3 regions of the uncultured Dubosiella sp. genome follow, and region 1 is predicted to be linked to each of the others. Evidence: predicted binding sites of a transcription regulator. Region 1 holds the regulator's gene; each other region holds the start of a gene.

Region 1 (3,277 bases):
TTGATGTCTTTTGGATAATCGGTCAGGAACACCGGTCCCTGCACCACTTGTTCGCACAAGTAGCGTTCATGCTCCGACTGCAAATCCATTCCCCAGAAAATATCCTTGTTTTCAAAGCGGTCTTTCGCTTTTTCCAAATGGTCGATCGCTTCCGTGTACGTCATCCGCTTGAAGTGCGAGTTCGCCACCTGGGTCACCCGGTCAATGCAGTCTTTGTCGATCATTTTCTGGAAGAAAGCCATTTCCTCGCTGGCATGCTCCAGACAATAGTTGATGCAGTATTTGATCATCTCTTCGATGCAGTCCATGTCGTCACCAAGATCGGCGAACGCCAGCTCCGGCTCAATCATCCAAAACTCGCTGGCATGGCGCGTCGTATTCGAGTTTTCCGCCCGGAAGGTCGGTCCGAACGTATAGACGTTGCGGTACGTCAACGCGAACGGCTCGACGTGAAGCTGTCCCGAAACGGTCAGCTGCGCGTGTTTCGAAAAGAAATCGTCCCCGTACTTGTCGTCTTTTCTTGTCGTGACCGTAAAGCACTCGCCCGCGCCCTCGGCGTCGTTGCCCGTGATTTCCGGCGTGTGGACGTAGACGAAGCCGCGATCCTGGAAAAAGGTGTGGATCGCCATGCTCAGCACGGAACGCAGACGGAAAATGGCGTAATACGTGTTCGCTCTTGGACGCACATGCGGAATCTCGCGCATGTATTCAAACGAATGGCGCTTCTTTTGGAGCGGATAGTCGTGATCCGCCAGCCCCAGCACCTCGACCTGGTCTGCATGGATCTCGAATGGCTGTTTTCCTTCCGGCGTCACGACGACCGTTCCTTTGACGCCGATCGCGCTGCCGAGCGTGATCTTGCTCGTTTCGGCAAAGTTTGGCAGTCCGTCCTCGTATACGATTTGGGTGTTGGAGAACGTCGAACCATCATTGAGCTCGATGAAGCCGATCTTCTTCGAGTTCCGGTTCGTGCGCACCCATCCTTGCAGTTCCACAAGCTGTCCATCGTATTGTGCCGGATCTTCTTTTAGTTTTTTCAAAAGCATACTCTCTTTTTCCTCCCTCAACAAAAAAAAGACCGTTCCAAAAAAGGAACGATCTATCACCGCGGTACCATCCAGATTTGCGTTTTCACGCACACTCTTGGCTTAACGCGCCTTCCTCGGGACCGTCTACTGTCATTTCTCCGGTCCAACTCCGCAGTTGTTGTCCAAATGCCGTCCACACCGCTTTCACCAGCCGCGGATTCTCTTTGCTGTCGGGCATTTTTCCTACTGTTTCTTCGTCTTTTCATCAAATGAATTTGTTTGAAAAACAAGTTCCTGAATTGATGATACCACATCAACAACTTTTATGACAACACCTTTTGGCACTTTGAAATGCTGATGAGTAAAGTCGACGATTCCCTTGATTCCGCACGCCACCAGCCGGTCCACCGTTTCCTGGACGTCGTGGGAAATCGTCAAAATCGCGATTCGGCACCCGTCCGGAATCTTTTGCTCCAGTTGTTCCATCGGATACACTTCCACCCCGAACTTTTCGCCGCATTTGTCCGGATCCACATCGAACGCGCACGCGATCTCCCCTACCACATAGTCCCACTTGTTGTAGTTGATCAAGGCGCGGCCAAGGTTTCCGGCCCCTACTAAAATTATTTTTTCATCAAAATCGACGCCGAGCTGAGCGTTAAAGATCTCGATCAGCCGATCCACATCGTATCCATATCCTTGTTTGCCTAAATTGCCCAAAAAAGAAAAATCACGCCGTATCGTCGTCGGCTCGATGTCGACTAAGTTGGCAAGCTCTTTGGACATGACGCGCTCGACGCCGTTTTTCTGCAACCGGCGCAACGCTTTCAAATAAATTGGATACCGATGCAGTGTCGCTTTCGGTACATCTATATTCCGCATCGTTCATCACCATAGCCATTTTACCATCATTTTTCCAATTTGTGAAATTTTTTACAAATTGCTTGATTCCGGTCCTTTTTTCGTTTTGCCAAACAAATGCACTGCCGCGCTGTTTTTCCGGCTTACCTCCAACTCCTGCATAAGCGGATCCAGCAAGTCCAAATCCCGTTCCAGCTCGTCCGCGACTTGCTCGTCGAGCACACGGAAGTAAAAGTAGGCGTAAAGACTGGCGAAAAACATCAAAGAAAGGAGCACGCTGCCAAAAATCGAAAAATGCAAGCCATACACGAAGAGCGACAGCAGCAAAACATACAACGCGACATCGAACCACAAAAACCGCTTGATTTTCGCCGCCTCGATACCTTGCAACAGCGAGCTTCGCCGCTCGGAAAACGAATGAAAGTCGCCGCGCAGCGGATTGTTGAAGTTGACTTCCTTAAACCGGCCCCGCTTGTACGGATGCTTTTTGGCGTCCACAAGCATTTGCATTTTAATCAGGCAATAGCGCTTCGCCTTTTTCCGGTCCATCTTGTCGTATTTGTAAAAATTCATTTGCAGCAGTTTCAAGTAGTCGTTATCCGAAATCCGGTCGTAGCTCATCGCCTGCGTCAAGACGTCGAGCTTGAGTGAGCTCGACGACAAAAAGCTGATTTCGTGTTCGGCTTCCTGCTCGATGCGACACAACGAAAAATAGTATGGATCAATCGAATTCGCCATTTTGATACCTGCTTAAAATTCTCGCCATTTGATCCGGGCACGATGTTCGTTTCTTCTTGCAGTCAATTCCCGCGCAGCGCTCGATAAACTCCTCGACGCGCATGCCGTGCGCCAAAGCGCAAATCCCGCGCGAGCTACCTTCGCATCCATTCACCGTTTCAATGGAATGAATACGGTCCCCTTCGATCTCAAACACCATCTTCGTCGCGCAAACGCCCGTTGGTTTTTGCTCAAATCGTTTCATCGAATCAACCTTCCTTTCATTCGTCTCAAAATCTGTCCCGCCAGCAAGGCGATACATAGACCCGCCACAATCGAAAGCGCCAGCAAAACCGGCAAAAACAACTGCATAAAATACTGCTGGTAAACAAACGTGATCGCCAGCACCTGCCCCACGTTGTGAAAACAGGCGCCCAGCACGCTCACACCATAAATCGAAAACCACGGCAAACGATACGCCACGATCATCGCCAGCATGGACAGGATCCCACCCGTAAACGACAACGCGAACGAAACAGAAAACAGCGTGCCTTGCAGCAGCGCGGCCAAAAAGATTCGTCCCAGGCACACGACGCAAAGATCTTTCGGTCCATACGCGTACAGCGCGAACAGTCCCACGATGTTGGCGATTCCGATTTTATAGCCCGGCA
Region 2 (3,277 bases), on a different contig from region 1:
GGCTCGTAATATTCGTTATACCCGGGAATGTGGGATTTGATATAGACGCCAAGCACCTTTCCGTTGAAAAGGAACGCCGCGCCGTTGATGAGCTTTCCTTCGACAACGAGCGGGACGCCAACGACGCAAGCCAGGTTGGCGGGCAGCTCTTTGGCCATGCGAAGCAGCTCGGCTTGCGAGGCTTCCAGCAAAGCTTCCTCGTAAAACAAGTCCTGGCAAGTGTAGCCGCTGACGGCCAGCTCGGGAAAGACGACCAGCTGGGTGTCGGTGTCTAGCCCGCGGGCGATTTCCAGCATGCCGTCGACGTTTTTTTTCGGGTTGCCAATGTGGACAGGCGGTGTCGCCGCGGCGACTTTGTAGTAGTTGAAACGTTTCATAGTGACTCCTTTATGAAAAGAAAGCCATCCGCTAGGATGGCTTGGATCTTAACCTTCTGATAATTCATGGAGACGATCGGCGTAAGCGGACTCATCCGACGTCTTCTTTTCGTTTTCGGTCGCGTACCGTTTGACAGCCGCACTCGATTTCGGGATTGGCTGCAGCGTACCGGCGCCGGCGACACAGCCGCCCGGGCAAGCCATTCCTTCGAGCAGATATCCGTTCAAACGGCCGGCTTTCGCCATCATGAGCATCGTCTTGCAGTTTTTCAAGCCTTCGGCGGCCTGCACTTTCACTTGCATTTCCGGATGTTCCTTCTCGATGACGTTTTTCACGGCTTTCGCCACGCCGCCGCTGACAGCGAATCCGCGACCATCGTTGGTTCCGGCCAGCAATGGTTCCTCCGCGACGATTTGTTCCAAATTGATGCTTTTCGCTTCGAACATGCCCATGACTTCCTCGAACGTGAGCACAAAGTCGACATCCGAGCGCACGGATTTGCGGCTGGCTTCCAGTTTTTTCGCCGCGCAAGGCCCGATGAAGACAACCTTGGCATTTGGATGGTCTTTTTTGATCATGCGCGCCGTCAAAACCATTGGCGTCAGCGCCATGGAAATGTAAGGGGCGAACTGCGGGAATTCCTTTTTCGCCATAACGGACCATGCCGGGCAGCAGCTCGTTGCCATGAACGGCTGTTTTTCAGGCACCTTGTCCAGGAAGTCCGCCGCTTCCTCGATCGTGCACAAGTCGGCGCCGATCGCCACTTCCACCACGTCCGCAAAACCAAGGGACATTAAAGCGGCTTTGACTTTGTCCGGCGTGACGCTTGGACCAAACTGGCCGACAAACGCCGGCGCGATGGCCGCGATGACCTCGTCACCCTCCTTGATGGAGTAAATGGTCTGGAAGATTTGTCCTTTGTCCACGATGGCGCCAAACGGGCAGTTCACCAGACACATGCCGCAGCTGACGCATTTATCGTAGTTGATCACGGCCTTGCCGTCCTCGTCGCTGCCGATCGCGTTCATGCCGCAGCTCGCCGCGCAAGGACGCTCGATTTTCACGATCGCCGAGTAAGGGCATGCGTCCATGCAGCGTCCGCACTTGATGCATTTGTCCTGGTCGATCAGCGAGCGGCCGTTCACGATGTGGATCGCGTCTTTTGGACACACTTCCGTACATTGATGGGAAAGGCATCCCTGGCAGCCGTTGGTCACGAAGACCTTTTTTTCCGGACACGCGTTGCACGCGAACTTGATTATATTGATCAAAGGATCATCATAATATTTCGTGGCAATGACACTTTCCTCGATGCCGTCGCTCAGCGCGCCGTATTCGGCCATTTCACGAAGCGGAAGCCCCATTCCAAGACGAAGACGCTCGCCAATGATCGCACGTTCCAGGAAGATGCTGTTGCGATATTTCGCCTTCGTTCCCGGCAGGATCTCGTAAGGGATCTCTTCGATCCGTTTTGCGTAGTCGATGTCGTCGGCGTAAGCCATCCGGGCGATTTCCGAAAAGACTTTCCGGCGAATATCGGTCACTGAATTATAGATTCCTCTCATAATTTCTCCTTCTATTCATTTGCTTTACTTATTATATCGGAAAACGGCCGGACAAGAAACCAAAATTCGTGAAAAAATGCACAACTTCAGGCAGAAGGAAAAGGACGTGGTACAATACAGACGATATAGATGAGGAACCAAGCAATGAAAGAAATACGGATTCATGAAAACGATGCCAACCAGCGGCTCGACAAGTTTCTGGAGAAGACGTTTCCCGAACTGAAAAAGGGCATGATGTACAAAGCCATTCGAAACAAGAAAATCAAGGTCAACCGCAAACGTGCGGATTTCGCGCAAATCTTGCAGCCCGACGACGTGATTTTGCTTTTTTTGCCCGACGACGTGCTAGTGCAAAAAGAAAAAAAAGTGCTCTTCAATTCCAATCTCGATGTCGTCTACGAGGACGACAACATCGTGGTCGCCGACAAGCCCGCGGGCCTGCTTTCCCAAAGCGCCAAAGAAGGGCAGGACTGCCTCGTGGAGCGTTTACGGGCTTACTTGTATCGAAAAGGCGAGTACGATCCAAAGCGTGAAAACCATTTCGCCCCCTGCATTTGCAACCGGCTTGACCGCAACACATCCGGCCTTGTGATTGGCGCCAAAAACGCGTACGCGGCGCGGGAGATCAACGCGGCCATTCAACAGCATTTGGTTCACAAGTTTTACCACGCCAAAGTCGAAGGCCATTTGCGCGACGACATGGACGTGACGCTGTATTTGAAAAAAATCGACACCATCGCGAAAGTAAGCGCCCAGCCGCGGGAAGGGTATGTGAAAGCGCAAATGCGCGTCCATCCGTTTCGCTTCGAGAAAGACGCGACGTGGATCAAAGTGGAGCTTGTGACCGGACGGTTTCATCAAATCCGCGCCTGCATGGCGTTTCTAGGCTTTCCGCTCGTTGGCGACCGCAAATACGGAAGCCATCGCCTAGAGGACATGCAGCTGGACGCGTATCGCATCGTAATCGACCCGATTGAAATGGAAATGGAGCAAAATGAGTTTAAAAAGTGACAATGCAGGTCACTTTTTTTTGCGTTTTGTCGTATATAAAGGTATGGAGAATATTTTTTGGAAGAGCCTCTGGCTCATTTACTGGCTTTGGATTGGCCGGATCGACTACAAAACCTACACCATTCCGAAGCGCTGGATCCTTCTTTCGGTTCCATTGGTCTGGGCGCAGTTTCAGGCCATCGAGCCGCTTTCTTTTGCTTATCCGCTAACCGCCCTTGCTTTGTGGGCGATCCGAACGCAATGGATCGGATACGCGGACGTCGTGTATTTGTTCGAGTTGGCGGCGCTGCTGGAGCCCGCGGCGATGAACCAGTGCCTGCTGA
Region 3 (3,277 bases), on a different contig from region 1:
AAGCCAACGACCACATCGAGCGCGAAGCGGAAATGACGATCATCAAAGACAAAGAAGGAAAGCGGGTGCTGGAAAAGATCCGCGACCAGGATTTTGTGATTCTTCTGGATTTGCATGGCGCGATGGAGTCGAGCGAGAGCTTTGCCGCCAAGCTCGAACAGTGGCAGACGCGCTCAGGAAATTTAGTGTTCGTGATCGCGGGCAGCCTGGGACCTTCCAAAGCGCTTCTTTCCCGCGCCAACGCGCGCTGGAAGCTGTCGGATTTGACGTTTACGCATTTAATGACCCGTGTGCTTGTGCTCGAGCAGGTGTATCGGGCGTTCATGATCAACAACCACCGAAACTATCATAAATGAACCGCTTTTTCGCGGTTCTTTTTCGAAAGCGGAACAAGTGGTTGAAAATCCAGACCAAGTGGACAGGGAAACGTCTTATTTTTATTATCATGAAATGATATAATTTCTTTACTATAACAAAAGAGAATTGGGAGGAGATTATGATTCGCATTAGCAAAAACGACGTGTATATCGACCGGCCGAAGCGCAAAGTCGACTTACGCGATATTGAAAAAATCGAAGTGGTTGTTCCAGTGATCCGAAAAGGCGGCTCCAAAGTCACGGTGGACGCCATCACCCACATGCTTTCGTCCAGCGTGGCCCACGGCAACGAGATCGTCAATGTGCTTTTGAAGCTGACGATGCGATCGGGCGAAACGATTGAGGCGAAGGTGAACGACCGCATCCTGACGAAAAACTCGCTCGAGTACCACGCGTGCGTCAAGCGGGCGCGCGAACTGGAAAACGAGCTGCTCAAGGCGAAGCAGCGTTAGGGGAAAAGGGATGACGAAGAAAAAACAGAAAGTCAAATTCGGCTGCCTGCTGCTGGCTGTGCTGGCGGCGACGGGATGCTCGAAAACGGAGGTGGCCGAAAAGGAACCGCAGCCGCCAGTCGTGGAGGAAAAAAAGAAGATCGACCTCAACGACCCGGTCAACCGGAACGTGGATTTCGAGACGCTCAACGCCGCCAACGAGGACGTGTACGCCTGGATCTCGGTACCGGACACGAATGTGGACTATCCGATTTACCAAAGCAAGCCGGACATGGAGGAGGACTACTACTTGCTCCACAAGCCGGATGGCACGTATGACGAGGCGGGCTCGCTGTACACGCAAAAGGAAAACACGCGCGATTTCAGCGATCCGGTCACGGTCGTTTACGGCCATACCGCGTTCGCGCCAGGCTACGAGCCGATGTTCTCCGAGCTGCACAAGCTGGAGGATCTCGATTTTTTTCAAGCGCATCCAAACTTTTACGTGTACACCGAGGCGGGTAAAGGGCTTCGCTACGAGGTGTTCGCGGTGACCGAGTTTGACGACCGGCTCATTTTGGGCAGCGAGGATTTTAGCGATCCGGCCAAGTTGAAGGATTTGATTGCCGAGATGCAACAGTCGGCCGGCGAGCGGGTCCGCCCGGTGGAAGAAGACGATCCCGATGTGCTGATTTTGTCGACGTGCGTAGGCGTGGGTAGCAGCCGGCGCTTTCTTGTGGGCGCCCGGCTCGTGGAGCAAACGGACACCCCGTCCGAAATGTAAACGACGCGTATCCGCCTGAAAGGGCGGATCTTTTTGTTTTGGGGAAAAAGAAAGCTGTTCCATTGTGTGAAAAAATGCACAAATAAGGTAGTCACGATTTTTCGCAAGTGGTATAATATAGCCGATTGAAATTCATAGGAGGAATTGTTAATGGCTAAAAAGACTGTCAAAGACCTTGACGTTGCTGGAAAAAAGGTCATCGTTCGTTGTGATTTTAACGTGCCTCGCAAAGACGGCGTGATCACAAACGACAATCGAATCATTCAGGCGCTGCCAACAATCAAATACTTGTTGGAGAACAACGCGAAAGTAATTTTGATGTCGCACCTGGGCAAGGTGAAAACGGAAGAGGACAAGGCGAAAAACAACCTGGAGTGCGTTGCGGTTCGTCTGGCCGAGCTTCTGCCTGGAACAAAAGTGACATTCTGCCCGGTTACGCGCGGCGAAGAGCTTGAAAAAGACGTGGCGGACTTGAAAGATGGGGAAATCCTGCTCGTGCAAAACACGCGTTACGAAAAAGGCGAAAGCAAAAACGATCCGGAACTTGGAAAATACTGGGCGAGCCTGGGCGACGTGTTCGTGGAAGACGCGTTCGGTTCGGTTCACCGCGCCCACGCTTCAACGGTAGGCATCCCTTCGAACATCGCGGAAAACGCGCTTGGATTCCTGGTTGAAAAAGAAGTCGACATGCTTGGCAAAGCGGTTGACGAGCCGGCGCATCCGTTCGTGGCGATCATTGGCGGCGCGAAAGTATCCGACAAGATCGGCGTGATCGAAAACATGCTGGAAAAAGCCGACAAGGTCATCGTTGGCGGTGGTATGGCGTACACGTTTGAAAAAGCGCTTGGACACAAGATCGGAAACTCGCTGTGCGAGGACGACAAAGTGGAACTTGCCAAAGCGACGCTGGAAAAAGGCAAAGGCAAAATCGTTCTGCCAGTCGACACGGTGATCGCGGACAGCTTCTCGAACGACGCGAACACGGAAATCGTGGAAGGCGACATCCCGGATGGATGGATGGGTCTTGACATTGGACCAAAATCAATCGAATTGTTCAAGGAAACGCTCGACGGCGCGAAGACGGTCGTATGGAACGGCCCGATGGGCGTATTCGAAATGCCAAACTTCGCCAAAGGAACGCTTGCGGTATGCGAAGCGATCGCTGAACTTCCGGATGCCATCACGGTGATCGGCGGCGGCGACTCGGCAGCGGCAGCGATCCAGCTTGGATTCAAAGACAAGTTCTCCCACATCTCGACAGGTGGCGGTGCGTCGCTGGAATACATGGAAGGAAAAACCCTGCCAGGTATCGCGATCATTTCGGAAAAGTAGAAAGAGGAACAGAGCATGAGAGATATCATTATCGTTGGAAACTGGAAAATGAACAAAAACAACGCGGAGACGAAAGCGTTCTTTGAAGAAGTCGACGGCGTTGCGAAAACGGATAAAGGCTTGTATGGTGTCGGCGTTCCTTTTACGGATCTTCGCACGGCGCTTGACAACGCGGAAAACTTGATCGTTGCGGCGGAAAACTGCCACTTCGAAGATTCCGGCGCGTTCACAGGTGAAGTATCGGTTCCAATGCTCGAGGAGCTCGGTGTGAAATACTGCATCATCGGTCACTCGGAACGCCGCCAGATGTTTGGCGACACGGACGAAACCGTGAATAAAAAAGCGAAGAAGCT

What was found. The regulator Rex, encoded in region 1, represses fermentation and respiration genes when NADH is low (regulators of the CRP and FNR family bind a similar motif). The targets are predictions, from matches to a motif close to GTGAANNNNTTCAC.
Region 2: ABNS49_RS05235 (4Fe-4S dicluster domain-containing protein) is a predicted target of Rex. The motif match lies at 2,012-2,025, and genes of this name have one in related genera.
Region 3: ABNS49_RS11650 (phosphoglycerate kinase) is a predicted target of Rex. The motif match lies at 1,659-1,672, and genes of this name have one in related genera.

Annotation. Positions count from the first base shown of each region.
Region 1 is NZ_CAXHOA010000001.1:60,281-63,557, reverse strand. It holds gene asnS (asparagine--tRNA ligase) at 1-1,046, opposite strand, end outside; gene ABNS49_RS00315 (redox-sensing transcriptional repressor Rex) at 1,272-1,910, opposite strand; gene ABNS49_RS00310 (hypothetical protein) at 1,962-2,627, opposite strand; gene ABNS49_RS00305 (TIGR03905 family TSCPD domain-containing protein) at 2,611-2,871, opposite strand; gene ABNS49_RS00300 (Gx transporter family protein) at 2,868-3,277, opposite strand, start outside.
Region 2 is NZ_CAXHOA010000005.1:138,031-141,307, reverse strand. It holds gene ABNS49_RS05240 (NAD(+) synthase) at 1-377, opposite strand, end outside; gene ABNS49_RS05235 (4Fe-4S dicluster domain-containing protein) at 426-1,943, opposite strand; gene ABNS49_RS05230 (RluA family pseudouridine synthase) at 2,088-2,954, shown strand; gene ABNS49_RS05225 (hypothetical protein) at 2,998-3,277, shown strand, end outside.
Region 3 is NZ_CAXHOA010000019.1:38,633-41,909, forward strand. It holds gene ABNS49_RS11635 (23S rRNA (pseudouridine(1915)-N(3))-methyltransferase RlmH) at 1-356, shown strand, start outside; gene ABNS49_RS11640 (hypothetical protein) at 497-829, shown strand; gene ABNS49_RS11645 (class B sortase) at 840-1,592, shown strand; gene ABNS49_RS11650 (phosphoglycerate kinase) at 1,743-2,924, shown strand; gene tpiA (triose-phosphate isomerase) at 2,940-3,277, shown strand, end outside.